Regions from separate parts of the Proteiniborus sp. DW1 genome, predicted to be linked through region 1. Evidence: a T-box and tRNA genes for the amino acid it is inferred to sense, from the RefSeq annotation. Region 1 holds a T-box; the other holds one or more tRNA genes.
The links. A T-box is a leader RNA that pairs with one kind of tRNA and senses whether it is charged. The one in region 1 lies ahead of thrS (threonine--tRNA ligase), so its partner is inferred to be a tRNA-Thr.
Positions count from the first base shown of each region.

Region 2: it encodes a tRNA-Thr, which carries the amino acid that the T-box ahead of thrS (threonine--tRNA ligase) is inferred to sense. The anticodon was not compared.

Region 1 is NZ_FMDO01000013.1:101,903-118,904, reverse strand. Features, by position in the region: gene DW1_RS03565 (ABC transporter substrate-binding protein) at 1-493, opposite strand, end outside; gene DW1_RS03560 (GNAT family N-acetyltransferase) at 1,057-1,587, opposite strand; gene DW1_RS03555 (TetR/AcrR family transcriptional regulator) at 1,602-2,252, opposite strand; gene DW1_RS03550 (DegV family protein) at 2,476-3,327, opposite strand; gene DW1_RS03545 (anti-sigma factor domain-containing protein) at 3,916-4,992, opposite strand; gene sigI (RNA polymerase sigma-I factor) at 4,997-5,704, opposite strand; gene DW1_RS03535 (CAP domain-containing protein) at 5,934-6,680, shown strand; gene DW1_RS03530 (2-hydroxyacyl-CoA dehydratase) at 6,762-11,039, opposite strand; gene DW1_RS03525 (16S rRNA (uracil(1498)-N(3))-methyltransferase) at 11,190-11,894, opposite strand; gene thrS (threonine--tRNA ligase) at 12,199-14,112, opposite strand; T-box leader at 14,318-14,551, opposite strand; gene DW1_RS03515 (GNAT family N-acetyltransferase) at 14,652-15,077, opposite strand; gene DW1_RS03510 (hypothetical protein) at 15,169-15,693, opposite strand; gene DW1_RS15430 (hypothetical protein) at 15,890-16,045, opposite strand; gene DW1_RS03505 (hypothetical protein) at 16,054-16,590, opposite strand; gene DW1_RS15425 (hypothetical protein) at 16,682-16,822, opposite strand; gene DW1_RS03500 (MFS transporter) at 16,848-17,002, opposite strand, start outside.
Region 2 is NZ_FMDO01000058.1:35,696-52,697, forward strand. Features, by position in the region: gene DW1_RS14415 (hypothetical protein) at 1-293, opposite strand, end outside; gene DW1_RS14420 (hypothetical protein) at 319-876, opposite strand; gene DW1_RS14425 (sensor histidine kinase) at 976-2,778, opposite strand; gene yycF (response regulator YycF) at 2,782-3,471, opposite strand; gene DW1_RS14435 (peptidase MA family metallohydrolase) at 3,960-4,784, opposite strand; gene DW1_RS14440 (polysaccharide deacetylase family protein) at 4,925-5,668, opposite strand; gene DW1_RS14445 (MATE family efflux transporter) at 5,772-7,145, opposite strand; gene DW1_RS14450 (S8 family peptidase) at 7,374-8,705, shown strand; gene DW1_RS14455 (M23 family metallopeptidase) at 8,746-10,284, opposite strand; gene DW1_RS14460 (gluzincin family metallopeptidase) at 10,463-11,242, opposite strand; gene DW1_RS14465 (DnaD domain-containing protein) at 11,378-12,430, shown strand; gene DW1_RS14470 (ATP-binding protein) at 12,436-13,422, shown strand; tRNA gene DW1_RS14475 (tRNA-Thr) at 13,580-13,655, opposite strand; tRNA gene DW1_RS14480 (tRNA-Asp) at 13,674-13,750, opposite strand; tRNA gene DW1_RS14485 (tRNA-Val) at 13,784-13,859, opposite strand; tRNA gene DW1_RS14490 (tRNA-Glu) at 13,869-13,943, opposite strand; tRNA gene DW1_RS14495 (tRNA-Lys) at 13,949-14,024, opposite strand; gene DW1_RS14500 (GNAT family N-acetyltransferase) at 14,493-15,071, opposite strand; gene dnaB (replicative DNA helicase) at 15,113-16,456, opposite strand; gene rplI (50S ribosomal protein L9) at 16,536-16,985, opposite strand; gene DW1_RS14515 (DHH family phosphoesterase) at 16,985-17,002, opposite strand, start outside.

The DNA.
Region 1 (17,002 bases):
AGCTAGCTTTCGCTCCATCTGCTTGAATTTGTGGTGAAGACCAGAACATAACAGATGCTACGTAATCAAATGCTGTAATTGGAGAACCATCAGAATATGTTAAACCGTCCCTAATAGTCCAAGTATATGTCTTTGAACCATTTGGATTTTCTGTAACATCATACTTTTCTACTACAGTTTCATTAACTAAATACTCTCCCTCAAATGTCATGTCAACTGTAGAATAACTTGTAATAAAGTTATAGATATCATAATCAGCTGCATTATTTGTCCAATATGGTACCCAGTCACCTGATAATTCAGTTGCATTACCAATTATAATTTGTCCCATTGGTTCGGTTGGTGCTTGAGTTCCACTTGGAGTATCTGTTTGAGTTGGAGTATCTGTTTGAGTTGGAGTATCAACTGTTTCTTCTTTTGGAGTACATCCAACTAGAAATGCTGAAAATGATAAAGTCAGCACTAGTAATAAAACTAAACTTTTTTTCATCATTATTTTTCTTCCCCCTTAATTGATTATTATTTATTTTAAAAGCAGATATGATAAATCATATCTCTCTTAAAATCTATTAATATGTACTGAGTAGTAATTTAATGCTTGTCTTATATAAAATAATTTAATGGATATATTTCCCTAAATAAAAAAAATACTATCTACCAACTAATTATCATAGTAAATAAATTTTTTGTTACCTAGCATAAGCCTATTTGCTATGTTAGTTAGGCTTTTCTATATTCTAATATATAATACAGAATATTTCAACTTGTTTTTTTATAGTTTGTCTAGCAATGTTGAATTTTAAACATTTTTACGTGTAATAAAATTGTAATATTCAAAATATACAGTTGATTTTTAATATTTATAATCTGATTATATCGTGTTTTTTTATAATACAACACTTTTATTGAATAGTCAATAAATTCTGTAACATTAAACAGCTCAAATCCAGCTAACAATATTTAACAATAAATTGTTATTTATTACACTTTGCTTAAAAGTGTCAGTGCAAAAGTAAAAAACTCTATTTGGTCAGAGTCTTTAACGTTTGTTCCACGCTATCTTACATAATTTTCCTTCAATATACTCATGACTATCTCATCATAGTATCTACCATTTCTAAATACTGATTGTTTTAATATGCCTTCCTCTATAAACCCGACCTTTTTATATGATCTTATGGCTCTTTCATTGAAAGAAAATACAAAAAGCTGAATTCTATTAATGTTCATCTCGTTAAATATGAAATCAATTAGGAGTTTCATGGCTTCTGTACCATAGCCTTTTCCCCTAAAGTCCTTATCCCCAATGTAAATTCCAACTGTAGCTACCCGATTTTTCCAGTCAACTTTATTTATCCCACAGCCTCCTATATATAAACCTGTTTCTATATCTTCTATTGCAAAATTGTACGTATCCTTCATGGCTATCTGGCTTTCAAACCATTGTTTCTCTCTTTCCAATGTCATAGGATATGGTATCCCTGGACTTATATTAAGTAAGACTTCTGGGTCACACATATACTGATATGCAGGTTCTACATCTTCCATTTTCAATCCTCTAAGCTTTACTTTTTTACCTATGAACATAATCTTCCCTCCATCTAATAAAACCTGTCTTCAAAGTTTCTTATTGCTTTTTTCTTTACTTTAACTCCATTTTTCAGAAATGCAACAATGTTATCTATATAATCAAGAGTTTTATTATAATCTAAATTAACTTCGTAAATATAGTATTCTAATACTGAAATATTTAATGCCTCAAGTAAATAAGCATAAAGCTTAGAGTTTATGCTATCATCTATATCCATATTATCTATGCCCTTTAATATCAAATCCTCAAACATATTAGTTGTATCAACAGTATGCTTTAGAACTTCTCTCTTTAAATCCATGTCTCGTGATTCTCTAAAATCTAGAGATATGGTTGCAAGCTTTGGCAGCTCCATGAAAAATTTCATTTCTGCAAGAAAAATATTCCTTAATGAACTGTAAAAACTAAGAAAAGCCTGTCCTTTACTAGACTCTAAAATATATGCCTTCCTTCTATCTTCTGCTTTTCCTACTATGTAGCTGTACAAATCTAACTTATCATTAAAATACTGATAAAAGCTTCCCTTAGCTATTTCTGCTCTTTCAACTATTCTATTAATACTTGCATTTTCATATGAATATTCCGTAAATTCATCTATACTCACTTTAATAATCTTATCTATCTTTTCTTTTGGTAGATTGAAGAATGTTTTTTTTGGCAATTAATGACCTCCTTCAATTTAAAGTACTACATCCTCTTTCCTTATAGGTTATGTCTTAACTATATAGCCATAGTATACCATGTTTTATATAGTATTTGCATATAAAATTACCCTCTTTCCATTATTGAGTAGAATCTATTCCCTAGCGATAATCTAAAAGCTTCCTATATTATACTATGTTTTTTATAGCGTACAGGAAGCTTTACTTAAAAATATCTTCAGTTTATTTATTTAGGAAAAAAATTGCTAACGTCCCTGGTCCTGAATGGGCTCCCACAGCACATCCTACGTCTCTTATTATAAAGTCCTTACAGCCAAATCTTTCTTCCATCATTTTCTTAGCCTTTAAAGCTATATCTAAGTCATCACCATGAGTCATACCTATGGTTTGCTCACTTAATCTTACTCCTCTTTCTTCGATTATATCCATCATTCTTTTTATGACCTTGTTTCTACCTCTTACTTTTTCTAATGGTACCAGTCTCCCATTGTCTACATGCAATATAGGCTTAATATTTAATAGTGAACCTAAAACTGCTGCAGTTCTACTTACTCTTCCTCCCCTAAAGAGGTATTCTAGGTCATCAACTGTAAAGATATGTTCCATGTGTTTAGCATAAAATTCAGTTGCCTTGACTATATCCTCTTTTGAGGCTCCTTCCATAACCATTTGGGCTGCCTTTAATACGACTAATCCAAAACCTCCCGAAGCACATTTAGTATCTATTAAGGTTATATCAAAATTAGGATATTCTTCTAGTATTTCTTCCTTAGCTATGGTAGAAGATTGATATGTACCTGATAATTCTGACGAAAATCCTATATATATACAGGATTCATTATTCTTTGCATATTCCTCAAACTTTTTTTTGAATTCTTGAGGGGCTACTTGTGATGTTTTATACACTTTTCCGGCCCTCATATTATCATAAAGCTCCTTTGGTTCTATCGTTTCACCATCTTTATATTCTATATCTCCTAAGAAAACCGAAAGAGGTAATACATCTATTCCAAACTTTTTAGTTAATTCATCTGATAAATCACTTGCACTATCTGTTAAAATCCTAATTTTCATATGAACACCTCCAAATAATATAACTTAATAATTATTATATTATAGTTGTCATAGTCTGTAAATATATACCATATAACAAAATTTAATGTATCCTACAGTATAGGTTTTATGAATATATCTTTACTCTTACAAATAGATTATAATATGGAATACTATACCCTAACTTAGAAATATATTCAAGGGGTGATATTATGGCAAGAATTTTTTTCATAAGAAGAAAGGTATTGTATAGTGTTATTGCCATTGTGGTGTCTATTGTGGTACTCTTAATCATTATTTCAATGTTTTAGCGAATGATACAGTCCGCATATTAAATCGAGTAGGAGGTAAATAATTATTTTATTTACCGTCCTCTCACACCACCGTACGTACCGTCCGCTATACGGCAGTTCATTAAGATAGTCTGAATTTTTCATAATGTGAAGATAAACTTTTAAAACCGTAATTAATCAGTCTTTGGTTAGTTACGATTTTGTTCAATATCGGACTTTCACCCACTAGCTTACGCCCATGCTGGGTGCACCGTGAAAAAAGCCCTAGCTTAGTGCAAGGGCTTAGTTTATGTGATTATTTTTTTGGATTATTTCTTTAATCGTTCTTCCCATTATTTTTTCTCTGCGTTTCTTTAGATTTATTATTTTTGTCCTTGTTAGCCTTATCCTGTTTATTATTATCCTTGCTCTTATTCTTTGAACTATTATTGAAATCGCCACTTGAATTGTTATCTTTACTTTTTTTACTTTCCGTATTTCCTTTTACCTTATCATTACTTATATTTCCTTTTCTATTGTTTTTTCTGTCTTCTAGCCTTTTTTTATCTTTATTATCATTTGATCTATTCTCTTTTTTCTTTTCCATTTTTCTAATGTTTTTTTCTATTTCTCTCTTCTCTTTTTCAATGTTTTTAATTTCTTTATCTAATTTCTTGTCTTCTTCTTTACTCTCTTTTTTACTTTCTTTCATAATATTCAATATTTCTTTAATTGACTTATCCTTAATCTCACTTGGTTCTATGTTTTTGTTTTCATTTACTGCTTTTTCTATTAACTTAGCCTTTCCAGGAGATGTGCTATCTTGTTTGGTTTCTTCGTAGGATTTCTTGTCGCTTTTTATAACTACTACCTCAGCTTCAATTGAAGAATCCTTTATGTGAGTATTTATTTCCTCTAATATTTTATTATCATCAATTTCATTTTTGCTTTCTGCTATAGTAACAAGTACTGCATTTTCGCTATTTTCTTTAATGTAATTTTCTCTAATGGCACTATCTATAACTTTGTTTACTACTACTTCAATAGGTTTGTTTTTATAATCCTTGACATGCGTCAGAATACTTTCTCCATCTTCATTAAGTCCTTTTATTCCAATAACTCTTTTATATAGATTATATGACAACTCTACCCTCGGATTGATATCCACATCTACATAACCGTAGACAGTATGATATCCAAATACGCCGTATCCACCTGACAAAAATAAAATAATCGCGGCTGCTATGGAGGCAACTCTCCTGAATACTCCAAGTTTATGATTAAAGCTACTTTTAACTTCTATCTCTTGTCCAATTTCTACTGGATTAATATAGTTCTTTATTTCTAAAAATTGACCATCAGTAGTCATTATAATAAGTCTATTTTTATCTTTTTCCATTACTATCCCTCGCAAAGTCTCACCTCCAGTTTATATATTCCTTTAGGTAAGGGTAATCCCCCTTCATCACTATTATTAGTGATATTATATATGTTCGACCTCTTTCAAGCTTTTTTCGATGTATTCCTGTTAGATTTTCAATTTCTTTTATCGGCAATCTTTTTTTATCTAACAACATATTAAGTAGCTCTTCATTTTCCATTATTAATCTTGCAACCTCTTTGTAAAGACTTCTTAGCTTCTCCTGCTTTGGAGATACCTTTACTAAATCAGAAAAATCAATTTGCCAATTATTCAGTTCATTTTTATATTGAAAGATTTCAAGTTTTATAGATTCATTTTCCTTTTCTTTCTCATATTCTTCCAATGCTCTTGCTGCTCCTATATCAATAGTACTTCCATCATGCTGTTGGCTAATCATTTCTAAGGAAATAACTTTGCCATCTTTTTTTGTTTTTCTATAGTAATCTATCATTCTTAAATTAATGACATGTTTTGCAAAGCTTAAGAACTTCCCTTTATTCTTATTAAAAGATTCTATGGATTCTTTAAATGCTAGCATCCCAATAGTCAGCTCGTCATCACGACCATATTCTAAAAACCGTCCAGTTCTTTTTTGAATTGTACTTGCTATAAAAGGCTTGTACTCTTCTATAAGTTTGTTCATTTCATCTGTATTTTTTTTTGCTTTCTCTACTCTATCTTCAAGAGAACTCTTAAAAAACATCAAGTCACCTCTTTTCTATATGGGCATCAATATATATTCGATAAATTGTAACTAATTATTAAGGTAATTTGTAGCGCTATTATATTGAGAGTTTATTTTCCTTTGATTATCAATTATACTATAGTTCTTCAAAATGATTATATTAAAGCTTATAAATAGATTGATTAGGAAACCTTTACCAATTATATATTTAAATTTAATTTCTAATAATAACAATGGAGGTGCTAAAATGCTTAAAAAAATATCTCTCGTAATTCTTTGCTTGTTATTGACGGTTTCATGCGCTAGGCAGCCACAAAGACCAGGCACTGAGGAAATGCTAAGAAACCAATCTTCAATAGATGGCATGAATACTGTTAAAACTGTTAGAACCACAGTAGATAATTGTGAGATAAGAAACGGTACTGATACTGAATCTGATGTAATACAAAGAGTTGATAAAGGGACCTTGCTTAATACGGTAGGTAAATCAGGAGATTGGTATGTCGTAAAAACAAAACATAATCAAATAGGAACAGTATCAGAAAATGATGTAGAGCCTGTAATAGACGATGTTAAAGATACTCCAATACAAGGTGTAGTTAGATTAACAGCTGAAGAACAGCAAATGGTAAATCTAGTAAACCAAGAAAGACAAAAAGCAAACCTTCAGCCTCTAACTGTAGATATGGATGTTGCTAGGGTAGCTAGAATAAAGGCTAAAGATATGGTGGACAATAATTATTTCAGTCATAACTCACCTACTTACGGAAGCCCTTTTGATATGTTAAAAAGTCATGGCATCAAATATTTACACGCTGGTGAAAACCTAGCAGGTAACCCTTCTGTTGAAAGCGCTCATCAAGCTCTAATGAATTCTGAAGGTCATGGAAAAAACATTCTAAATCCAAATTATACTCATATAGGCATCGGCACACAGAACAGTAATAGATATGGTAATATCATTGTAGAATTATTTATTAGTAAACCAAAATAAAAGTGAACAATCCAAATTTCATTTAGATAGACTCTAGATGATATGTTAGGGCTAGAAAGTTTTTTCCTTTCTAGCCTTATCTTAATGTGTTAAAGCCGCTTCTTGCTGATGCCCTTTTAATTCTATTTCTTTTTCAAGGTTTTTAAAAGCTACAGATAACATAAGTTTAATACGATTAAGCTGATTGACCTCACTAGCACCTGGGTCATAGTCAATGGCTGCTATGTTGGATTCAGGATAAGCTCTTCTTAGCTCTTTTATCATGCCTTTTCCAGTAATATGATTAGGAAGACAGGCAAATGGCTGTAAGCACACTATATTAGGTACTCCACTATTTATAAGCTCTACCATTTCTGCAGTTAAGAACCAACCTTCACCAGTTTGATTACATAAAGATAAGTGTTTTTCAGCTCCTTCTGCCAGTTCTTCTATAGATACAGGCGGTGTAAATCTTTTACTATTTGCTAATGCCTTTTTCATATCTTTTCTATAATATTCAATTGCTTCTATTGCAACTCCTGCAAATAATGAGCCCTTATATGAGCCAGATAATTCTCTATACTTTGTCTTGCTGTTAAATGCAGTATATAAAAAGAAGTCAGTTAAATCTGGCACTACTGCTTCTGCACCTTCTGATTCTAATATGCCTACTATATCATTATTAGCAGTAGGATGGAATTTGACTAGTATCTCTCCTACTACTCCCACCTTTGGTTTAATCATATCCTCATGGATTTCAAGGCTGTCAAAATCCTCTACTATACCATAAATATTTCTTATGAAGTCTTTTCTAGTGCCATTTTCCAAAGCATCCTTACATTTTTCTACCCAGTACTCATACAGCTTATTTGCAGAGCCAGGCACTTTTTCATAAGGTCTTACTTTATAGAGAACTCTCATGAGTAAATCTCCGTAAATCATCCCCATAAGTAGGTTGTTTAGTATAGGTATGGTTACTTTAAATCCTGGATTCTTTTCAAGTCCTCCAGCATTAAGTGATATAACAGGCACATGCCCCATACCTGCATCTTTTAGGGCCTTTCTTATAAAGGCAATGTAGTTTGTAGCTCTACATCCTCCTCCTGTTTGGGATATGATAACTGAAGTATTGTTTAAGTCATATTTCCCAGACTTCAAAGCCTCCATTATCTGTCCTACGGTTATAATGGAAGGATAACAAGCATCATTGTGAACATATCTAAGCCCCTCATCTATGGCTTTTTTATCTACTGATGGCAATATTTCAATATTATATCCGGCTTTCCTAAATCCAGTTTGTAAAAACTGAAAATGTATAGGCGACATCTGCGGAGACAGAATAGTGTGGGTTTTCTTCATTTTCTCTGTGAAAATAACTCTTTTTTGAATGCCATAAAGCTCTACTGGCTCAAAGTTTCGCTTTTCTCTTTCTGCTATGGCTGCCATTAGGGAACGTATACGTATCCTAACAGCACCTAGATTATTTATTTCATCTATCTTAATTACAGTATAAATTTTACCGAACCGCTCTAGTATTTCCTGTACTTGGTCAGTAGTTACAGCGTCTAATCCACAGCCAAATGAGTTTAGCTGAACTAGCTCTATGTCATTCCGCTTGGCTACATATGTGGCCGCTCTATACATTCTTGAATGATATACCCATTGATCTACAACTCTAATAGGTCTCTCTACCTCTGCTAAATGACATATTGAATCCTCTGAAATAACTGCAAATCCATAGGATTTAATCATCTCTGGTATTCCGTGGTTTATCTCTGGGTCAATATGGTATGGACGACCAGCCAATAGTATACCTTTTATATTATTCCTCTCTATATAGGCAATTGCTTCTTCGCCTTTTTTCCTAACATCTGCTTTGTATTTTTCTAGCTCCATATATGCCTTATCTACAGCATTAGAAATTTCACTTTTGCTTAGTCCTTCTTTAGCCAACTTTTCATATATCCTTTTCTTAAGTCTATTTGAATCATCTATAGGTAAAAATGGGTGATAGAATGTAATTTCATCTTCTCTTAACTCTTCTATATTTGCATTTATAGTCTCTGGATAAGATGTAACTATAGGACAATTATAGTGATTACCTGCTGTTTCGTCCTCAATTACATTATGAGCTATACAAGGATAGAAAATCTTCTTAATTCCCTTCTTCAATAAATCAATAACATGTCCATGGACCATCTTACCAGGATAGCATACTGATTCTGATGGTATAGTCTCCATTCCCAGTTCATAAATCTTTTTAGAGGAGCGACCTGACAATACTACTCTATATCCTAGCTCCGTAAAGAATGTAAACCAGAAAGGATAATCCTCATATATATTTAATACTCTAGGTATACCAATAGTACCTCTTTTTGCTTCTTCAACCTTTAAAGGCTTATAGTGGCTAAAGAGTCTCTTGTATTTATATTCATAAAGATTAGGTATGTCATTTTCTACTTTTTCAATACCTGCTCCTCTTTCACACCTATTTCCTGATATATACTCACGACCATCAGAAAAATGATTTATTGTTAACAGGCAATTGTTGCCACATAATCCACATCGTCTCATTGATATCTCCGACGTGAAGTCCTTTAATTCATCCTTCATTAGTAGTTTAGTTTCATAGCCTTCCCTATATTTTTCCTTTGCAACTATCGCAGCTCCAAAGGCTCCCATTATTCCTGCTATGTCAGGTCTAACTACTTCTCGATCCACTATAATTTCCATAGCCCTTAAGACTGCTTCATTGTAGAAGGTTCCACCTTGAACCACTATTTTCTCCCCAAGCTCCTCAACACTTCTAAGCCTAATAACCTTGTATAGTGCGTTCTTGATTACAGAAATAGATATTCCTGCCGATATATCACTAACATCAGCACCTTCTTTTTGGGCCTGCTTAACCTTCGAATTCATAAATACTGTACAACGAGTTCCTAAATCTACAGGATTCTTAGAGCTTAAGCCAGCTTTCGCAAAGTCCTTAACCTCCATATTAAGTGAGTTTGCAAAGGTTTCTATGAATGAACCGCAACCAGAAGAACATGCTTCATTGAGCATAATAGAATCTATTACACCATCATGAATCTTTAAGCTCTTCATATCTTGTCCACCTATGTCTAGGACAAAGTCTACTCCTGGAAGAAAGAATTCTGCTGCCTTGTAATGAGCTACAGTTTCTATTTCTCCAATATCTATTCTTAGGGCAGATTTTATCAAATGCTCTCCGTAGCCTGTAACTGCTGAATTTACTATTTTTATATCATCATTTAGCTTATTATATAAGTCTTTTAATGCATCCATTGTAGATTGTAGAGGACTTCCCATGTTGCTTCCATAAAAGGAATATAATAGCCCTCCCTCTTCATCTATTAATGCAACCTTAGTAGTTGTAGAACCTGCATCTATGCCTAAGTAAGCTTTTCCCTTATAGTCTTCTATAGGTACTCTCTTAACCTTGTGTTTATTATGTCTTTCTTTAAATTCAATATATTCATTTTCATCCTTAAATAATGGCATAAGCTTATTTTCTTCATCTGTATCAATTCTATTTATATCAGGTACCCTTTCATATAGACATTCAAAGGGGATTGGTTCCTCGCTTCTCGAAGATAAGGCTGCTCCTAATGCCACATAATATTGTGAATCATCAGGAAATATTATATTATCCTCTTCTAAATTTAACGTCTCAATAAATCTCTTTCGAAGCTCTGACATAAAATACAGAGGACCGCCTAAAAAAGCTACATTTCCTCTTATGGGCTTTCCCTGAGCTAATCCACTTATAGTTTGGTTTACTACTGCTTGTAATACTGATGCTGCAATATCTTCCTTAGCAGCTCCTTCATTTAATAGAGGTTGAATATCAGTTTTAGCAAAAACACCACATCTAGATGCTACTGGATATATTGTCCTATATTCTTTAGCGAGATTGTTTAGTCCTTCTGCATCTGTTTGCAAAAGGGCAGCCATTTGATCAATAAATGCTCCAGTTCCGCCAGCACAAGTACCATTCATTCTTTGCTCAACGGAATCTCCTAAATATGTTATCTTAGCATCTTCACCACCTAATTCTATTGCAACATCTGTATAAGGTATATATCTTTCGATAGTATTGGTGCAAGCTATAACTTCTTGTATGAATGACACGTCCAATTTTTTAGAAATAGATAGGCCTCCCGAACCAGTAATCATCATTGTAATTCTATTTCTTTCTAGAATTGACTTTGCATCTTCAAACATGGAAATAACTGTATTTTTAATATCTGAAAAATGTCTTAAATATTTTTTGTATAGAATATTAGTCATCTCGTCTAATATAACCATCTTTACTGTAGTTGAACCTACATCTAGTCCAACATTTAGCACACTATTCATTTTACTTTCCCCTCCAAGTAACATGCGAAGTAAGTTTGCAAAAAAATTACAACAATACAATTATATTTAAAAGACTATAATAATATAGCTTGTATTGCTTAAATTTATATCATAGATACTAGATTCACTACTAGCCTTCAGAATAGCAGGCTAAAGTCTACCTAATATTACTGGGATTGCTGTCTCTACTCTTAATATTCTATTGCCCAAGCTGACTACTTCAAAGCCTTGCTTCTTAAACATATCGATTTCATAGGGAATAAATCCTCCCTCTGGCCCTATAGCCAAAGTAACGGGCTCTTTTATGTTCCTTGGACATTCTTTATCTGCAATAGGATGTGCTACTATTGCCCTTGTACCTTTAACAATATCTGGTATGCGGTCTTCTACAAAGGGCTTAAAAAGCTTAACTACTTCTATTTCTGGAAGTATCGTATCTTTGCCTTGTTCTAGTCCCAATATCATATTTTCAAATAAGTTTTCTTCCTCTAAAACTGGACTACTCCAAAAGCTCTTTTCAACTCTCCAAGTTTTTATAATATATATCTTCTTTATGCCCATAGTAGTCACATCTTGAATTATTCTTTTTAAGGCTTTTGGTCTTGGCATAGCTAAAACTAATTGTATATTTAATGGTGGCGGGCTAAATTCTGTCAATTCTACTTCCATTTCCAATACTTCCTCATTAAGTTTTGTTATCAGGCCCTTTCCCATTTTATTATTTAATAGACCTACTCTTAGGCTATCTCCTAATTTAGCTCTATGAATAGTTAATACATGTCTTAATCTCCTGTCCACTAATCTAACTTTATTTTCTGTAACAAAATCTTCTTGAAATAAGAGTATTAGGTTCATTTAACAATCCTTCCTTCATTTTTATGACGAGTTCCTACCTATATATATCACAATATATTACATTTTATCACTTAATGCAAATGTAGACAATATATATCCAAAATATGAGAATTAGTGTACAAAATCAGTATCAAGTATAGCACAAACAATCTCTGTATTCCCAGTACCTTCTGATAAATTTTTGCAAAAATAGTCTAATATTTATATCAATTACTAATTTCAACATATAAAAATCTAAGTGTTTTAAATTTGCATGCATAAGCATAAAAAGCGACCTTTCGGTCGCTTTTACTTATATATTTTGTTATTTTACCTTTTCTTCTATTTCTTTCACTATTTTCTCATTAAATTCTTCCACTGCCATTTGACCAATATCTCCTTGGTCTCTTACTCTAACAGATACTAGGTCATTTTCTGCTTCTTTTTCTCCTACTATTAGCATATAAGGAGTTTTAGCAAGTTGTGCTTCTCTTATTTTAAATCCTATTTTCTCTGCTCTAGCATCTACTTCTACCCTTACACCTTTTTCTTGAAGTCTCTTTTGAATACCATATGCGTATTCATTGTATTTATCTGATATTGGTAATATATCTACTTGTACTGGTGATAGCCATACAGGGAATTTTCCTGCATAATGCTCTATCAACACTCCAATAAATCTTTCCATACTTCCTAATATAGTTCTATGAATCATGACTGGTCTATGCTTTTCGTTGTCTTGACCTATATATGTTAAATCAAATCTTTCTGGCATCTGGAAGTCTAATTGGATAGTTGCACATTGCCAAGTACGTCCTAAACTGTCTTCCAGATGGAAGTCTATCTTAGGACCATAGAATGCTCCATCACCTTCATTGATTATATAGTCTATACCTTTTTCTTCTAGTGCTTCTCTTAGGTTATTTGTAGCTCTTTCCCACTGTTCTTCAGTACCCATAGAATTTTCTGGTCTTGTAGAAAGTTCTACATGATATTTAAATCCAAATACTTGATACATATAGTCAGCTAAATCTATTACATTGATTAGCTCTTCCTTTACCTGCTCTGGTAGCATAAACAGGTGAGCATCATCTTGAACAAATGTTCTAACTCTCATAAGCCCATGTAATGCTCCAGCTAGCTCATGGCGATGTACTTGACCTAATTCAGCCCATCTAAGTGGCAAGTCTCTGTAGCTAAACATTTTAGATTTATATACTAGCATTGAGCCTGGGCAGTTCATAGGCTTAATGGCATATTGTCCTTCGTCAATTGTTGTAAAATACATGTTTTCTTTGTAATGGTCCCAGTGTCCTGATTGATGCCATAATTGCTCATTTAACACAAGTGGAGTTTTAATTTCTCCATAGCCTCTTTTAACATGCTCTTTTTTCCAAAAGTCCTGTATAGTATTCCACAATACCATTCCCTTTGGATGGAAGAATGGAAATCCTGGTCCCTCTCCATGCATACTAAATAAATCTAGTTCCTTACCTAGCCTTCTGTGGTCTCTTTTCTTTGCTTCTTCAAGGAATTCTAGATATGCATCTAGGTCTTTTTGCTTCTCGTAAGATGTTCCATATATTCTCTGAAGCATAGGTCTCTTTTCATCGCCTCTCCAGTAAGCTCCTGCTATGCTTGTTAGCTTAACAGCCTTTACCTTTTTAGTACTTGGCAGATGGGGTCCTCTACATAAGTCTATGAATTCACCTTGTTGGTAAAATGAAATCTCTGAATCTTCTGGCAGGTCTTCTATAAGCTCTACTTTATAAGTTTCTCCAAATTTCTTTACAAAATCTAGGGCTTGATCTCTCGGAAGCACATACTTTTTAAGCTCCAAATCTTCCTTAGCTATTTTAGCCATTTCTTTTTCTAATATTTCTAAATCCTCCGGCGTAAACCTGTGTTCCACATCTATATCATAATAGAATCCATCTTTAATTGCAGGACCTATGGCTAGCTTTGCGTCTGGAAAATGTCTTTTTACAGCCTGAGCTAACATATGAGCACTTGTGTGCCAAAATATTTCACGTCCACCTTCGTCTTCGAACTTCAGTAGCTGTACATCTGCATCTTCGTAAATTTCATCATTTAGTCCAAGTAAGCTTCCATTTGCTTTTGCTCCTAAAACCACCCTTGCTAATCCTTCACTTATGTCTTTTGCTATATCTATGACTTTTATTCCACTATCGTATTGTCTAACTGAGCCATCTGGCAATGTAATATTTATTTTTGACATTTTATAACCTCCTTTAATCTTTTTCTTATATCACTCCGAACGTTAGAGAAAGGTCCTGCTTTAGCAATAGCTTGGCGGCAGTTTAATGATAGAATAGCAATTGTTTAGCTACTTTTGCAAAACGAGATATTCTTCACTTCATTCAGAATGATACGAAATACTTTTTGCAATTAAATATAAAAAACTCCCGCTCCTAGAATTGTTATCTAGGGGCGAGAGCTATGTTCCCACGGTACCACCCTAATTAGAATCTTTAAAAAGCTTAAAGATTCCACTCAAGTGATTGTAACGTAATCAACGGAAATCCTTACCCAGTAAACTGGTTTCAGATACAACTCAAGGGTAGTTTTCAATTAGACTAATCTAGGGTCGCTTTCAGCCACGGCTTCCCCTCTCTTTAGACCGTTTACTAATTTACTCGTCCTATCATTGCTTTACATTTTATATTGTATTATTTAATATATTATATTTTTATTTTAATATTATGTCAAGGATATTTTCTGCACCAATTTGCTGTATAAGTTTTGCAGCCCTAACAGTTACAAGTTTTTTTTCATGAAATACCTTGTATGATTTATGGGGCAATCGCTAAGTTCACCAAAGATCTCATATCCCTGCTTAATATAGAAATCTTTTGCTTGGAAGTCAAATGTGTCCAAATGGACTAAATAGCAGCCCTGCTCTTTCGCTACATTTTCAACTTCTTTCAAAAGTATTGATCCATATCCTTCTTTTCTATACTCTTCTTTAACCCATAGTATATCTATATATAGACACTTCCAACAATATAATAAGCCAATTATACCTGCAATTATATTTCCCTCATCATCTTTCATTACTCTATTAATTGAGATAAAAGATGGTTCTTGTAAAAATGGTACTTTCTCTGAGTTATATTTTATTATTTCATCATCAATATAATTTAATTCTTCTCTTGTACCCTTCTCAATTGTATAGTTAATCATTTTTCACCCCTATTGTCCAAATTATTTACATAGAACTTCTTTGACCTATCAAAATAAAATACTGTACTGTAACAACTATTGCTAGCCTCTCCTATTTTAAAATAAAATCAGTCATCTTCGTTTCTTCCCATTCAACTCCTTTAGGTGAAATATTAGAATACAAAGTTATTGAACCATTTTCAGCAATAGCAACCTTTAGATGAAAATTCATTTCTTTTGGTTGTAAATATTCATCATACATTTGTTGATAGTTTTCATGGCCACTTTCCTTTGCTTCTTTAATATATCCCACTGTATCTGGATCTTTATCAAAGTTCTTATGTATTAATGTATATAAAAAAGTAGCTTCAACATTTCCATTCACAATTTCTTCTTTATAGTCTGATATATGAAACTCTAACAACTCGTAGTATGGAGAAAAAGCTTTTCGACATTCTTCTTCCATATATGCACTTATCTTATCATAGTTTGATTCATTATTTGATTCTTCTGCTTCAATAGAAGTCTCAATATCATTTATAAGATCATCCTTTTCTTTTTGTAGGCTCGTATCTTTACATGCTGTAACTCCAAATACTATAAACATTGTAAAGATAATCATTATAAACTTTCTCATTTAATAATCCTCCCTTATTATCTATTAAAATCTTATATTTCTTTTAGAGCTCCTTTGTTTTCATCCATAAATAACACCATCTCAATATAATAATCTATATATAGCTCATTCAAGATATAGTGAAATGGAAATTTTTTAGACACAGAATTCTCTTTTCTATAAAATTTCCTTATTATCAGCTGTATTATATATGATGCTATATGTCCTTAGTCATTATATTCTTATTGATTTCTCGGATTATAACTTCATCATTAAAATAGCTAGTTATAGCTTTAATTGCAAAAACTCTATGGTCAATTCCTGTCAAAAACATTATTCTACTCCCTTTATTCCTGTTAATAATATTTATCATATTATTACTTAAATGAGCATCTCTTTCTCTGTAGAAATTGCTAAGCTTCTCGTAAGGTGTGTCTTTAAACATAAATTATATAGTATATCAACTGCTGTGTCGTACTTTCCGTTATTACATTCTTCAGCAGTATGGTTTATAATCAAAGGCACTCTAATTTTATCAATTACATCAATCATATTTTTTTCTCTTTTGTATTCCTTTGTTGAATAAAATTCCTTTTCTAATATTTTGATATCAAGTGCTTCAAAGTATTTTTCAGGTATTAGATTACCTTCTATACTTTCCCCTAGCCAATCAAAGCCATAGATTTTACAACTATCTCCATACCTAAACTTTGCCTCTATCATTTCATAAGGATAATACTTTTCAAGATATTCTCTAGGCTGCAAAATATCTTCCTCTCTTATCTCAACTCCTATAACATCTGGCCTAAAACTATCTATAATTGAAAATACATCATCATAACTATAATACTTGTTGTCCTTATGCATTCCATGAATAGTTCCCAATATCATAAGCTCTGTTTTTTCTGTATTACTCATAATAATCTCCTTCCATCAAATACTAAGAAGCCTTGCAGTTTGTCTGCTTCTTCTGAAGATATACTGGAAAGACACTTGATTAAACAAGAATTTATCTGTCTAATTTGTTTATTTTTGGATTGTGTTTAAATATCATACTCAATAGAATACCTGTCATTCCTACAATTATAAATAAAAATGCCATTCCTGAACCTCTTCCTATACCAACTATCTTTCCAATGGTTTGTTGCATAAAAGCCGATTTCAACATCAGTGGTTCAAATACTTTGTCTGATAATATACCTCCTAATAGATATCCTAATAGCTAATACAGCTTGCAGACCTTTCAAAGAAATAATTGTTGTTGCAAAAATAGGTGTAAAAATTCTAAGAATAGAATCAGATAAAGACTGTAAACCACTGGCTCTGCTGT
Region 2 (17,002 bases), on a different contig from region 1:
ATATTCTTTGATTGGAATGCTGCTTTAAGTATTTCCTTACCTTTATCCCAAAGCCCGTGGCTCTCATCAATATACATAATGGCACGATTATTCCCGCTAAAATTGATGATATATTTTTCAGGTAAAATAAAGTCAGATAATACACTTTCTTTAACATCATCGGATTCTTGTCCAAATGCAAAGGAACTAAATAATTCCTCTGGGAATTCAACCCATAGTTGTTGTACAAGATAAAACGTTATAAGAACTAAAAAAGCTAGTAAAAAAGATTTTGCTCTTTCTCTTTGCTTCATATTTATCATCTCCAAAGAGATACTATTATTTATTATTTATCAAATTTTTTATAGTCTCTATAACAGGAGATATAATAGCATTTTTAGCGTTATCTAAAGTCTTAGCTGCATCATCTATTCCTTTACAAAGAACATACTTTACGTCTGTATAGGTATTATATCCATCTTTTTTTGTAACAACAATTTTATAAAGTCCTTTTTTTAGCTCTATTTCCTTTGGGTATACACCACTATCATTTAACTCTACATCTTCAGATAAGAGTAAGCTATAGTCCTCATCTTTTGCAGACTCAATAAGCTTTTCAATGGTTTTAACGTCTTCCTGTATCGCAACATTTGTATTTAAATATACTTCTAGAATCACATTTGAGTCTTTTTTACCTTTAATAGTAATTAAAATAACGTCTCCCTCTGTCTGTATACCATTTTCACTATTTACATTTATTTGTACTTCTTTTTCAGTTTTTTGAGTTTCTACCTTAACAGCCTGTTTGGTAACTGTATCATCACCAGCATATGCCATATTGCTTGTAATACTAACAGTTGCCAGTACTAGTGCCATTGCAAGGAGTTTTCTAGACATAATAATTCCTCCTCATACCATATAATACTACATTTTCATTATATACTAATTTTATTACAAACATATTACAGTGCAATTAAATTTGAATTACACATAGACTTATTTTAAAGGTAGTATTATGTCAACAGTTGTTCCAACATTGCATTCACTATTAATTCGAATCTCACCATTATGGGCTTCGATGATTTGTTTAGCAATGGAAAGACCTAATCCAGTACCACCCATCTCTCTAGATCTTGCTTTATCTACTCTATAAAATCTCTCAAATATTCTGTTTATGTCTTCCTTAGGAATTCCAATTCCATTATCCTTAACTGTTATAGTCACTCTCTCAGAATCTGAGTTTGCTCCAATTTCTATTGTCCCATTATTAGGTGTATATTTGATTGCATTGGTAATTATATTTAGTATCACCTGCTCTATCCCATCTTTATCAGCTAAAACTTCCCCAATATCTTCCTTAATATTCAATTCTATCTTTTGATTTTTTTCCTCTGCTGATATTCTAATCTTTAGATAAATACTTTTTAAAAGTTCGTTTACTTTTATAGATTTTTTACTCCATTTCGTTTGTTTATAATCTAAATCAGAAAGCTGTAATAAATCTTTCACAATTCTTGCCATCCTATCGCATTCACTATCTATTACAGACAAGAAGTTCATTGAGATTTCCTTATCATCAATAGCACCATCCATTAATGTTTCGGTATAGCTTTTTATAGTGGTAATAGGCGTTTTAAGCTCATGAGACACATTAGCCACAAATTCCTTCCTCATATTTTCGAGTTTTTGTTGTTTTGTTATATCTTGAAATACTATTATCATACCACCTATATTAGAGTTTTCGTCTATTAGCGGCGCATATTCTGCATTATATACCTTAGAATCAATCTCAATTATTTCACTGCCTCTCCATTTCTCTTCCTTTGAGATACCCCTTATAGTTATCCTATTGTTTTTTTCGTCGAATATTTCATCATACTGTATCTCGCTTAGTTCTTCAGGTTTTACCTTAAGCATATCTAAAGCTACTGGGTTTGCATGTATAATCTTTCCATCTAAAGAAACTGCAATTACACCATCAGCCATATGAGTAATTATGGTGTCTAGCTTGCTTTTTTCCTTATTCACTTCTGCAAGAGTACTTTTTAACTTTAGGGTTAAGTAGTTAAACATACTTGCAAGCTGGCCAATTTCATCATCTGATTTAACCTCAACAACTTGGTCAAAGTCTCCTTTAGCCATTCTTTCTGCTTTTTTAGTTACATCATTAATCGGTTCTGTTATACTTCTAGCTATTAAAAAACCTATCAATACAGTAATGGCTAAAGCTAAAGCTGTAGCCTTTATTAAAATCGTCTTCGATTCTTCTAATGTATTATACATATCTGTCAGGTCAGACGTTACATATATAATCCCTTTTATCTTTCCATTATCTGACAATACCGGGTAGGCTAAGTGTTTTGCTCTACTTGTGCCATTGTCTATAGAGCTATAGCCTTCTCGCTTTTCACCATGCTTTTTTGCATCAATAATTAACTCAGCCTGAATCTGGCTAAGGTTAAATGCACTTTGTCCTATTATTTTATTGTTACTAGAATTACTAGCGATTATTGAAGAAATACTAGTATTGTCTATAATATATATTATCTCAGTTGCATAAACAGGAAGCTGTTTTACATCTGTTTGGATTTCCTCCTTAACTAGATTCCAGTCATCATTCTTCGAAATATTGTTAGACATGTTTATTAAATTTCTAACCCTTGTCTCCATCGTTCTTGTAGCTTGATTTAAGTGATGATCTTCAAACTTTCTTATGATGAAAGCCATAACAATCACCATAGCAATAAAAACTAGGAGGAAATATACCACTATAAACTTCCACCTAATGCTCTTAAACATTAATTAGCCCCTCCTAAAGTAGTATCCAACTCCTCGCTTTGTGAGAATATACTTATATTCTCCAGAACTATCCTCTACTTTTTCTCTTAGTCGTCTTATAGTTACATCAACCGTCCTAATATCACCGTAATATTCATAGCCCCATACCTCTTCTAATAGCTGCTCTCTAGTAAATACCTGTTCTGCCCTTGTAGCTAAGAATTTCAACAGTTCGTACTCTCTTTGAGTAAGGTCGATAACCTTATCATTTCTTCTCACTTCATACTTGCTAGCATCTATTACTAAATCGCCAATATCTATAATCTCACTGTTATTTGACTGGCTAAATAGTTCTGTTCTCCTTAAGTTTGCTTTTACTCTGGCTACTAGCTCTCTCATACTAAATGGCTTAGTTATGTAATCATCTGCCCCTAGCTCTAGTCCCAGTACCTTGTCCACTTCTTCCTCCTTTGCAGTAACCATTAGAACTGGAGTTTGAAGTTTTTGCCTTATTTCTTTTAATACTTGAAAACCATCTTTTTTAGGTAACATGACGTCAAGAAGAATCAAGTCTGGATTATCGTTAAGAGTTTTATTTATTGCCTCTTGTCCATCATAAGCTATAATTACATCATAGCCCTCTTTTTTTAAATTAAAGCTTATTATATCAGCTATAGGCTTTTCATCTTCCACAATTAATATTTTTTTACTCATGATATGCACCTCAAATAATGAATTTTATTACTTCATCTATCTCAATTAAATAGTATTCTATCTATCTTATATTCTATATAATAAATTTATTTCCTTCTTACAAATTCTGTGATATTTCACAAATAAGAAAAGCTTCTATCGATGATTTGAAAATTAAGGAAGCTTTTCTTGAACCACTGCATATACGACTTGCACGAAATCAAAGCTTTCGACAACTTGCTTAAAACTCATTGAAAAAAAAGTTCTTGATTATAAGGATTATAAAGTAGAGTTTTTCTGTTCGTTATAAAAAATAAATAGCAAAAAAGTCTCATAGAAAAGAACTAAAATATGGACTTTATGCCCTTGACACATTTTGTAAAAAAAGATAGAATATTCTTGAAATATCTAAAGCCCCCTATTTTCTTATTTTTTTACAATATAAAGTCAACCTATTATTAGACGGTTGACTTTATATATTTGTTTCATAAATTCTTATAATTTAAATTTTAGTCAAACCCATTATACTCAAAAATATTAGTCTTAAAAACTACCTTTGCAGACTTGTTTATGCTGTTTCCTTTTCCCAGTATATCAAGCATATTTCTCATTTTATCAAATCCCCAAGTGTCTGATATTCCTTTTACTATTTCAAAAGACTTCCTATAGGCAACATTTTGGTCAATATCATCAAATCTTTTATCCAAATCCTCTAAAGTAATTTTATATTCATCAGGGCTATACTCCTGCCATTCAAATCCTGTAAGCTTATACTCAGTATATAATGCCAACCCTTCAGTAAGCCACATGGGATAGTTACCTCTAGTTATATCATCTATTAGTAGATGTGTAAATTCATGGAGTACTGGACCGTTATACTCATATATTTTCTCAAGATTTTCAGTATCTTTAATCCATGCTCTTGGAGATAATATATTAATTACTCCACTATAGTACACCCCTATAGGTGTGCTCCCTCTATTGAACCTTAAGTTTTCTATAAAAGCCTTTTCATCTTTATAAATAATCACATCACTCTTTGAGGATGGGATATACTCATACATATTACATATGCTTTCATGGTATTTATCTGCTATACTAGCAGTTAATTTTGCATACTCTTCATCTTCTTTTTCATATCTAATTATAAAATTTTGTGTTTCTAATATTTCAAAATCCTTTGCGTAACTTAGAACCCTAGCTTTTTCAATATGCTTTACTATTGGATAAAAAGAAACCTGTAGTATTTCAAACTGATATATAAACACAGCAACTAATGCTGCTATTAATAATATTACTATAAGGGTAGGACCCCTCACTAATTTAACTTGCATACCAACTTCCCCCTTTTAAATTCATATGTATGAGGGAATAGCAATATTATATCATAATATTATGTAAACTTCATTGTTAAATTTTATAAGTCAATCCTCATCAGTTAAAATCTTTCGTTATGAAAAACACCCAAAATTTTTTACTCTTGCTCTAGGAGTTCTGATATTGTAACAAATTTATATCCTTGATTAATTAACTCAGGCAATATTACCTTTAGAGCTTCGATAGTTTGATTTTCGCTTGCTTCATTGTGGTCATGAAATAAAATGATGTCTCCATTTTGAGCTTGAGATATTACTGTTTCAGCTATTTTATCTGCTCCAGGATTACTCCAGTCTTTAGAATCTTGATAGTATGTCCATAGGATTAACTTACATTGATTTCTTAGTGCTACGTCATATACTGTCTGATTATAAGTACCATAGGGCGGCCTAAATACCCTAGCCTCTTTTCCTGTACTGGCAAGAATAATTTCTTGAGTTTTGTCAAATTCCTCCTCTACTATTTCTAAATCTTTATTCTTCATATTTATATGATTATAGCTGTGAATACCTATTTCATGCCCTTCTTCTCTTTGCCTAAGTAATATTTCGGGATACATCTCTCCATGCTTACCTAAAATAAAAAAGGTTGCTTTCACATTGTACTCCTTAAGTATATCTAGTATTTCATGTGTGTATATTGGATGGGGACCATCATCAAATGTTAGTGCTAAAACTCTTTTGTCTCTAGGCCCATTAGATACTATGTTAGCTGCTTCAGCTAACTCGTCTAAGCCATTGAAAAAAGTGGGCTTTGACTTACTTTGAAATATAAAAATAGAAGCTATTATAATTATAACTATATTAGCGGCTATTCCAATCCTTACTTCTTTTTTTAACATTGTAACTCCTCCATTTGGTTATATAACTAATATAATTATATTATCAAACTTCAATCTATATGCAACAAAACTCAGCATCGCTTATTCATGCTGAGTTTTGTTGTTATATGTCATGTACTACTCTATTTATCCACTTATCAGAAATCAATCTCTTTACTGCAAAGAAGCATTTTACCATTTCCTCTGCAGTAAGCAATGCTACTACCCAATAAACTGGCAGCTTTAAGAAAATAGCTCCAATAAACGACAAAGGCACTCCTATAGCCCACATTGTAAAAGCCTCAAGCTTTAATGAATACTTAGCATCTCCTCCACCCCTTAAGACTCCTACTATAAGAATAATATTTAACACTCTCATTACCATTATGACAGCTGTTATATATAGTATCATAAGGCTATCATGCACTACTGTATCTGAGACCTTAAATATGTTAAGCATCCCTCTTGCTGTCACAGCTATGGTAATAGCTATAAATACTCCTGTTATAACTCCTAATGCTGATAGCCTATATGCATAATCCTTGCCTTTTTCTTCTTCTCCTGCACCTATTAAATTACCAACCATTACTGCTGATGCGTTTGCTATACCAAAGACTAGTACCATATACAAGTTTGATATAGTGCTAGTTATTTGAACTGAAGCTATTGCCTGAGTTCCTATCCTTCCATATGCCACTGAATAAACTACAGCCCCCAGTCCCCAGCATATTTCATTGAAAACTACTGGCAATATGGTTTTAAAGGACTTTACTACATAAGTTCTATCAAAGCTTAGCATATCTCTAAAGCCAGCAGCTAATGTTCCCTTACCTATATAAACACAAATTATCAATAATACAGTCTCTGCTATCCTTGCTATAAGAGTAGCTAATGCTGCTCCATTGACTCCCATTTCTGGCATTCCAAAATTCCCAAATATAAGCATATAATTAAATAATGCATTAATAGTTAAGGCCACCACACTAACTATCATAGGAAGTATGGTTTTTCTAATAGATCTTAATGCACTACTATAGGCAAGTGTAACTGCTGTAAATATATAGCTTAGACCTACTATTCTTAGATAATCGCTTCCTAGTTTGACTACATTAGTATCTTTATTAAATATTTTAATTATAGCCTCTGGTATAACTAATGCTATAAATGTAAATATTAGAGAAATTAATGTTCCAATTGAAAGTGACAGGCCTAGCATCCTTTTAATATTTGTCTCATCCTTATTGCCCCAAAATTGAGAAATAAAGATATTTGCTCCACTATAAAAGCCCATAATTAGTATGGTAAAGAAAAAGAATAGTTGATTTGCTATCCCTACTGCTGCAATTTCTGTCTCTCCCACTCTGCCTATCATTACCGTATCCAGCATATTTAAAGACGATGCTATTAAATTCTGAATTACAATGGGTAGTGCTATGGTAAACAATATCCTATAAAATTCTGAATCTCTAAATAGTCTATTAAAATATTTTCTTTTCAATTTCTGTCCTCCTCTCTCATAGGCAAAAATAAACCACCTTGAAGTTTTTCAAAGTGGTTTGCTTCTTCACTCATAAGGAACACTATACTTCTTAATATCCTAATTTCATTTATATAATTATACCACATTATCTCTACTTCTCAAGTATAATTTCATACGCCATACTCTAAAATTTATTAACACTTTTTGATACTGCTGCATAGATTAAAGCATAGGAAGGTGAAGGTAATGAGAAGAATGAATTCAAAAATATGCCCTGTTTTAAGTGCAAAACTACAAACCCTATCTAATGAAGAGCTTCCTGTTATAGTTAGAGTCAGAGAAAACCATAAGGATAAGCTAAATAACTTGGCTCATAATATGGAGGGTAAAATTAAAAGAAACCTTCCTTTAGTTGATGCCATTGCATTAAATATGCATATGGGTGAAATAGATAGATTATCTAAAGACCCAAGCATTGAATATATAAGCTATGATTCAAAGGTATTTGCTCTACTAGACATCGCCAATGCTTCCATAGGAGGCAGTTTTCCTCGTGAAATAGGCTTAACAGGTGAAGGTGTGACTGTAGCAGTAATAGATACAGGCGTGGCACCTCACAATGATCTAACAAAACCAAAAAATAGAATTATTGGATTTAAGGACTTTGTAAACAATAAAACAGCACCCTATGATGACAATGGTCATGGAACACATGTTGCTGGAATAATCGCTTCAAACGGTTTTTCTTCAAACAGAAAATATATGGGTATAGCTCCTAGTGCCAATATTTTAGCTGTAAAAGCTCTAGATGAAAGCGGAAGCGGAAATACTTCTGATATAGTATCAGCTATAGAATGGGTTGTTAAGACTAAGGATCAATATGATACGAAAGTTTTAAACCTTTCACTTGGAAGTCCAGCAAACAATGCCATAAGTTCAGACCCTTTAGTAAGAGCAGTTGAAGCAGCTACTAAAGCCGGTCTTACTGTAATAGTGGCAGCAGGAAATAGTGGCCCTTCAGCTAAAACTATTTTATCTCCTGGAAATAGTCCCAATGTAATCACAGTAGGGGCTGTAGATGATAAGAGAACTGCTGATCCCAGTGATGATACAATTGCTAACTTTTCAAGTCGAGGTCCCACAAAGGAAGGGTTAAAAAAACCTGATGTAGTGGCTCCTGGAGTAAGTATAATGTCTTTATCTAATAAGTCAGCCGATGGATATGTTACATCAAGCGGTACTTCCATGGCTACTCCTTTAGTATCAGGTTCCGCAGCTCTTCTATATAGCAAATATAATAATTTGACTCCAAGTCAAGTAAAAGCCATGTTCATGAATTCATGTAATGACTTAAAGGATAAGCAAGAAAATCAAGGAGCTGGAATCATAGACTTAAGAAAACTGTTTAAAGCTGAAGAAAGTCAGCCTCCTAAAACTACACCACCACTTAGACCACGTTTTCCCATATCGCCGCTACCCCCTAAGAAGGAGAAGAAGGTAGCGTCATCAAACTCCTTTAATGATATTATAATAATCCTAGTTCTAATCTTATTGATTCTAGCAATTAGTGATAAATAGTAAAAATAATAAAGCCCACAGATGTGGGCTTTGCTATACTCTATTGATAATTTTTACCTAAATATTTATATGGATCTTGAGCTACTCCGTTTTTCCTAACTTCAAAGTGTAGATGAGGTCCAGTGCTTCTGCCTGTATTACCTACAGCAGCTATATGTTGACCCTTATACACCTTTTCTCCTTTTTTCACATATATCTTACTACAGTGAGCATATCTAGTGGTAAATCCTCCACCATGATCTATCTCGACCATATATCCATAGCTACCATTAGATCCTGAAAATGTTACAGTTCCTCCATCGGCTGCATATATTGCAGTACCTGTCCTAGCAGCAAGGTCTATACCTGTATGGGCTCTTCCCCATCTACTTCCAAATCTAGATGTAAGAGTACCTCTAGTAGGCATTTGGAAGCTTCCTGTTCCCTGCTTAGGAGGCGGGTTCTTAGTTCCCTTAATTACTATTTGTGCAACTGGCTGGGATAATATAGTTTCTTTAATTATTTCCTTAGCCACTTCTATTCCATTATGTTTTTCCACTTTAGCTACTATTTCGCTTTTACCTTCTACTCCTTTTTTCTTTACAGACTGTTGGTCCTTGTACATATTGTCACTGTATTCATATTGGGTTTCAAATTTTATATTTTCAGTATAAGTTTTTTCTTCGTATGTTGCTACTGTTAAAAAAGGCTTGGGCACTATTAAGCTTAGTTCATCACCTGGATGTACTAATTCTGAATTCTTACCCGGGTTAGCCATTTCTAGTTCTTTTACACTTATATTATATTTCTTTGCTATCGTCCAGTAATTTTCGCCTTTCTCAACTACATGAATTTTTTCTTCATCGGTTCCTTTCTGAAGTAGTTCAAGAACTTTATCAGGGTCTTCAATTTTAGAAACTGGTACTTCTCTTTCCACTATCTTTACATCTTCAACTATTTTTATCTCCTCAATTTTTGAGCCTTCCTGCTCTGCAATCTGAAGATAAGGCTTTTTAATCTCTTCAATTATTTCCTTTGCAATGGATTCAGATTTTAGATATGAAAAATCTTCTCCATTTATATTAATTGCATATGCAACAACATTAAACGTTATATTTGACTTGATTTTATTTTTAATACTAGTCTTATTAGTCAGTTCTTCATTTTCTGCATGAACTTCTTCAAAGGATAATTTTTCTTTTATGACTACATCAAGTCCTTGTTCTTTTACCAAACTCTTATGTATAGAATCATATATATCTAATACATCCTGTTTATCTCTAACGACTCCAATATCTATGTTTCCAAGCTTAACGTTAAATGCTCTTGTAGCAATTTCATGCTCTACTTCCTTTTGATATTGATAAAACTTAACTACAGAAAAGGTAAGAAATAAAATGGCAACTACTGCAATTATGCCAGTTCTTGCGTTTAAAATGTTCTTATCAAACTTCAAGTTTTTAAACCTTTTAAATTTATCTTTTGGTATTTCAATATTTATTTTCTTAACACTAGAAGCTTTCTCAGTAATAAATTTCTTAATTTGAGTTAGTTTGATATTTAATAAACTCTTGGTTCGATTTTCTTTCGAGCCCTTCATGATCTAGCTCCCTTCCATCCTGTAATATAACAGTAATCCTTTTGTAACAGGATTGTAATTTTTCGCACAACTAGATTATATCATATTTTTATCATTTGACAACCCTTATTTAAAGTCCATATTTTTGTTATTTTTTTCATATTGCTACTCTTTTATACTCTATTATACATATTATTATCTAATTTTTTGTCGATATAATATTAACGTTAAAACCTAAGGTATCCTGACCTTGAAATTTAAAGTTATACTTACCTTTAACCTTTACTTTTTCGATTAATCTACCTAATGCTTCTACCTTAACTCCTTCTGGAACTATTATATTAGCTAAATAATAATTAGTTACATCATCAGGTTTATTTTTTTTATATGTGGTTTCAAGCTTCCATCCATTATTATATTCTGCTGCAATAGGATACCAGTTCCTTAATATATATTTAGTTGTTCCTTCCTTTGAAATATGCGCTAAATGAGAGATATCCATTTCATACTTTATTTCAATATCTAATTTATTTCCTTCCTCTAACTCTTTATCTAAATTAACCATTAATAAACTGTTGTTTTTTCCCACTATTTTATAGCTAGCTTTTTTGTTTCTCACTTTCACATATTCTATCACTCCTATTTTAGTAAGTAGTTTTTCCTCTTTATTGGACGATTTTTCTCCAACATCTTGATATTTTACATTTTCGAGCATAATTATCTCATTAAGATGAAAAAATAGCTTATCTATACTTTTGTTAGTCTTGTTTATATACTCTATATTTTCTAACACAGATAGCTTCTCCTGCGCTGGGAAGAACTCTGCTTTAATAGTATATTTGTTCATTTCTTTAATAGTGTTTATATTCCATGTCAATTGGACATCATCTTCTATGAAAATATATAAAGCTATAGGTACGGCTGCTACTAAGAGGAGCAAGAGAATTTTAATTATAATCTTTTTTATTAAATATTTCATTATTTACCTCCTAGTATTTTTGTTGTCCTGTTATTAATATATTTTACTCTATAAGAAATATGACCAAAGGTATGATATAATATTTGTATGTAATAAGTTGATTGGTAGGTGATATGTATGTCCTTCTTTTTAGAAGTGACTGATTTAGATTTTGGTGATACTCCTATAGAGAATATTTTTATAAATGACTATATGCCTATGGCAGACGGTACGTATGTAAAAGTTTATTTATTAGGATATAAATATGCTAAGGATGATGACGAGAAACTCTGTGTAAACAACGAAAGTATATCTAGACAATTAAATATTCCTTTGACTGATGTATTAAAAGCATGGGACTTCTGGGAACAAAAGGGAATCATTGTAAAGCATAAAAAGGAGGATGCAGATGAATATGATTATAAGGTTGAGTTTTTAAATTTAAAGCAACTATATATTAAAAACAATTATGTATTAAAGTCTCAAGCAAATTCTATAAAAAATAACACTTCTATCTATACATGTACTGCAGAGGATTTGGTTGAATCTAATAAAATTCCAAGTATTAATGAAATGTTTACTTCTATTGACTATATAGTAAGACGTCAGCTTGTTCCAAATGAAAAAAGAAAAGTCCTAGAATGGCTATATAACTACAATATGAGTCCTGAAGTAATAGTTAAAGCATTCTTTTATGCTGTGGAACAAAAAGGTAAAAGAAATATTAACTATGTTGAGGGTATAGTAAGAAACTGGTATGATATGGGAATTACAAATCTTGATATGCTTGAAAAGCATTCAAAAACTCAGGATGAGAGATTTTATAGCTATGATAGAATAATGAAATCATTAGGATTTAGCAGTAGGACTCCAAGTGAAGCAGAGATGAAAGTAATAGATAAATGGTTTGATGAATGGAAGTTTACTATGGAAGTCATACTAAAGGCCTGTGAAAATACAAAAAAAACTGCAAATCCAAGTGTTAATTACATAGACGGGATATTATCTAAATGGAAAGAGAAAGGAATATCCTCAGTAGATGATATTGCAGTGAAAGATAAGCCTCAACCTCCTAATTATCAAAGCTCCAATAGTACTGCTTCACCAAGAGGTGCTAAAGCTAAAACTAGATTCCATACTGCAGAACAAAGAACTGCAAAATATACTCCTGAAGAGTTAGAAGCTATTGCAAGAAAAAGAAGAGGATGATTATTATGGATAAGTCATACATAAAGGAAATATTAAGAGAATATGAAAAACGAAGAGAAAATGCGCTATTTCAGCAAAAACTTAGACAAGAAGAAGTATATAACAAAATTCCAAGATTAAGAGAAATAGATACTGAAATATCTAAAACTGGAATATTAATAGCCACTGCCATGCTTCAAAACTCGCAGTCTTATGAAGAAAGCTTGGATAAAATAAAGACGGAAATGGAGAAGTTAAAAAGAGAAAAAGCCATACTTATGACTGAAAACAATATTCCTTTAGAGTACTTAGACATTAATTATACATGCAATTCCTGTAATGATACTGGTTTTTTAAAAAATGGCTCAAAATGCAATTGTCTCACACAAGAGCTTATAAATAAAGCTTATAAAATGTCTGGGGTTCAACATGTCCTTGAAAAAGAAAACTTTAAGACATTTGACATCAACATATTTTCAACTGAGCCCTTTGAAGGTGAAGAGTATTCTCCTAGAGAAAACATGTTAAATATACTAAATATATGTGAAGGTTTTTGTATTAACTTTGACGAGGATAATGAAGAGAATTTGCTTTTTTATGGCACCACAGGCTTGGGTAAAACGTTTATGTGCAACTGTATAGCAAAAGCTCTATTAGATAGAGGAAAAATAGTAATATATCAAACTGCTTTTAAAATTTTAGAAATAATCGAAGAGCATAGGTTTAGGAAAGGCTCACAAGTTGATATGGACGATAATAATTATAATTTATTGTTTGATGCTGACCTCTTAATAATTGATGATCTAGGGACTGAACTTACAAATACTTTCACTAATACGGAAATATTTAATATCATAAATTCCAGGCTTTTTAGAAGGAATAAGACTATTATCTCTACTAATCTTTCCTTAATGGAAATAGCAGAAACCTATGATAATAGGACATTCTCTAGAGTCTTTGGAAAATTTACTCCACTTAAATTTTATGGACCTGATCTAAGATGGGAAGCTTAGGATAAATAATAATTTCAAAAACAATAGCTTAAACACAAAATAGCAAGATAGAGCCATCTTGCTATTTTTGTGTTTAAAGCTTTAGATTTGTATATACTCGCTCTATAAATATGAAAAAAGCCGTCCCGATTCTAACAATCAAAACAGCCTTTTTATATGGAGCTGGCGAAAGGAATTGAACCCTCAACCTACTGATTACAAGTCAGTTGCTCTGCCAATTGAGCTACGCCAGCATATTCCTTACTTTAAAATGGCGACCTGGAAGGGACTCGAACCCTCGACCTCCAGCGTGACAGGCTGGCATTCTAACCAACTGAACTACCAGGCCAGGTAGTAATTAATTTATTGCTTTGCAGTATAATGGTGGGCGCAATAGGGCTCGAACCTATGACCCCCTGCTTGTAAGGCAGGTGCTCTCCCAGCTGAGCTATGCGCCCATTATTTTATGGTGACCCTACCGGGATTCGAACCCGGGTTACCGCCGTGAAAGGGCGATGTCTTAACCGCTTGACCATAGGGCCATTAATGGTGACCCATCCGCGACTCGAACGCGGGACACCCTGATTAAAAGTCAGGTGCTCTACCGACTGAGCTAATGGGTCAAGTCTTTTTTGGACTACTCTTAATATATTACAGCATAGGACAACCAATGTCAACAGTTTTTTTATAATTTTTAAAAGGTAATATGTCCCAAAATATATACAGTCTAAATACGCTTTTATAAAGATGATATAAAACTAAGTAAGCTATTCTTGGAGAATATAAGATCAGGTTCTTTAAATAATAACACCTAAGCAAGGCTTTAATATCTGCTATAAAAATAACTACAAAAAATTATCCATCAAATTTTTATAAATCAAAAAGACTTTTATTGAAGCTCATTAATAGAAGGCTCTTGGTTATAAGAATTACAGAGTAAAACTTTTCTATTCCTTATAAAAATAGGTTTAGCTTATGCGCCAAACCTATTTTTATCCACAGTTTTTTAAAAAAATCAATTGACTTATCCACATACTAACAGACATATGCACAAATGTTCGATACTATTATGTGGATAAGACATATATAGATTACCTTTTTTGAACCTTCATCTCATAGTATTTACAATAAACTATATTATTTTTGATTGTAAAATACTCTTCATTCCATACATGACTTTTCTCATCGTATGCTTGCTCCATAAGGTTTGAGTGCTTTGATTGGTACTCTCGTGTTATTTTGAATCCACATTTTTCATAGCATCTTATTGCACGCTTATTAAATTTAGCCACATCTAAATACAAGGTATTCATTTTCATAACATCAAAATAATAACCTAATACGGCCATTAATGCGTCAGAACCATATCCTCTATTCAGTACATCAGGATTAAATACTATGCCAAGTCTAGCAGCTCTCATTATCTTTTTGATGTTCCTTATATTTATATAGCCTATCATTCTATCTTCCTCATCTAAAACTGAAAAACATCTAGTATTTTTTCTAGAAGTCCTATAATTAAACCAGCTTCTAACCTCATCATCACTAAAATTCGGAAAATTATAGTCCTTAAATAATGGATCATCATGCTTACCCCAGTTTCTCATCTCAAGCACATCTTCATATGTCAGCAACCTTACCTTAACCCTATTTCCTCTTACTTCACACACTAGCCTCTCCCCCTGATTTTAGAGTGTGGTTTCACAATTTTCTATTGTCTCGGTTTTTCTAAATTTAAAAACTTGGTGTATTCTCCCATAAATACTAGCTCTACAGTACCTGTAGGTCCATTACGATGTTTTGCTATAATAACTTCCCCAATATTTTTCTTTTCAGAATCAGGGTGATAATAATCATCTCTATATAGAAACATTACAATATCAGCATCCTGCTCTATGGCTCCAGATTCACGAAGATCTGAAAGTATAGGTCTATGATCAGCCCTAATTTCAGGTGCACGAGATAGCTGTGATAGGGCTATTACTGGACAATCCATCTCCTTAGCCAACCCTTTTAATCCTCTTGAAATAGCTGAAATTTCTTGCTGCCTATTTTCATTTCTTCCTTCACCTGACATTAGCTGCAAGTAATCTATCATTATAAGGTCTAAACCCTTCTCCATCTTAAGTCTCCTGCACTTAGCCTTCATTTCCATTAAAGTAATACCTGGTGTATCATCAATAAATATTTTAGCTTGAGACAGTGGTCCCATGGCCCTTAAAAGCTTTGGCCAATCTTCTTCATCTAGTCTACCATTTATTATCTTCTGTAGTTCCACATGAGATTCAGAACTTAACATACGCTGTACCAACTGTTCTTTTGACATCTCAAGACTAAATATGGCTACCGATGCATTTCCTTTTAATGCAGCATTAACTGAAAGATTAACGGAAAAGGCAGTCTTACCCATAGATGGTCTAGCTGCGACAAGGACAAGGTCAGATTTTTGGAGGCCTGATGTCTTTTGATCCAAATCTATAAAACCTGTTGTAAGCCCAGTCAAATCACTCTTATTTAATGCCATTTGCTCAATTCTAGAGAAACTTTCAAGAAGCACTTCTTTTATAGGATCCAACCCTTCACTACTTCTTTTTTGAGTAATCTCAAATATTTTTTTCTCTGCTGCGTCTATGATTACATTTATATCTTCATCTGCTTCATATCCCTTTGCTATAATATCATTAGAAGCACTAATGAGTCTTCTTAGTATTGATTTTTCTTCAACTATTTCACAATAAAATCTTATGTTGGCAGTAGTAGAAATAGCCTCAGATAAATCTGCAAGATATAAAATTCCTCCTACAGCATCTAAGGTATTCCTTTTTTTAAGCTCATCAGACAAAGTTATTAAATCTACTGGCTCATCTCTATTATAGATTTCTAAAATTGCCTCATATATTTCCCTATGAGCTTCCTTATAAAAATCGCTAGGCTTTAATATCTCTGTAGCTGCTATTATTGCATTTTTATCAAGTATCATTGAACCTAATACTGACTGTTCACCTTCAATGCTATGAGGAGGTACTCTGCCTAATGCTTGCATTTCGGTTGACATACTATCACCTCTTTAACTGTGTATAACGAACACAAGATACTAGATGAGTAAGTGCATCAAGTATCTTGTAATGTCTAGTCTATTCCTCTGTTACTTTTACCTTCAATTTTGCTGAAACATTAGGATATACCTTTACATCTACTATGGTAGTTCCTATAGTCTTTATGTTCCCACCTTCAATGTCCATTTTTCTTTTATCTATGTCTATATTATGTTGCTTTTTAAGTGCATCTGATACATCTTTTGTTGTTATGGAACCAAATAGCTTCCCATTTTCACCTGATTTTCCTTTTAACTCTACAGTCAATTCTGATATCTTTTCTGCTAGTTCTTTAGCTTTAGCAAGCTCCTCTTCCTCTTTAATTCTCTTTGCAGCTTTTTGTTCTTCTAATACTTTCACATTTCCCTCTGTTGCTTCCTTAGCAAGATTTTTAGGAAATAAAAAGTTTCTTGCATATCCATCCTTTGCGTTAACTATTTCTCCTTTTTTGCCTAGTCCTTTTACATCTTGAAGTAAAATAACCTTCATTATTTTTCACCTTCCTC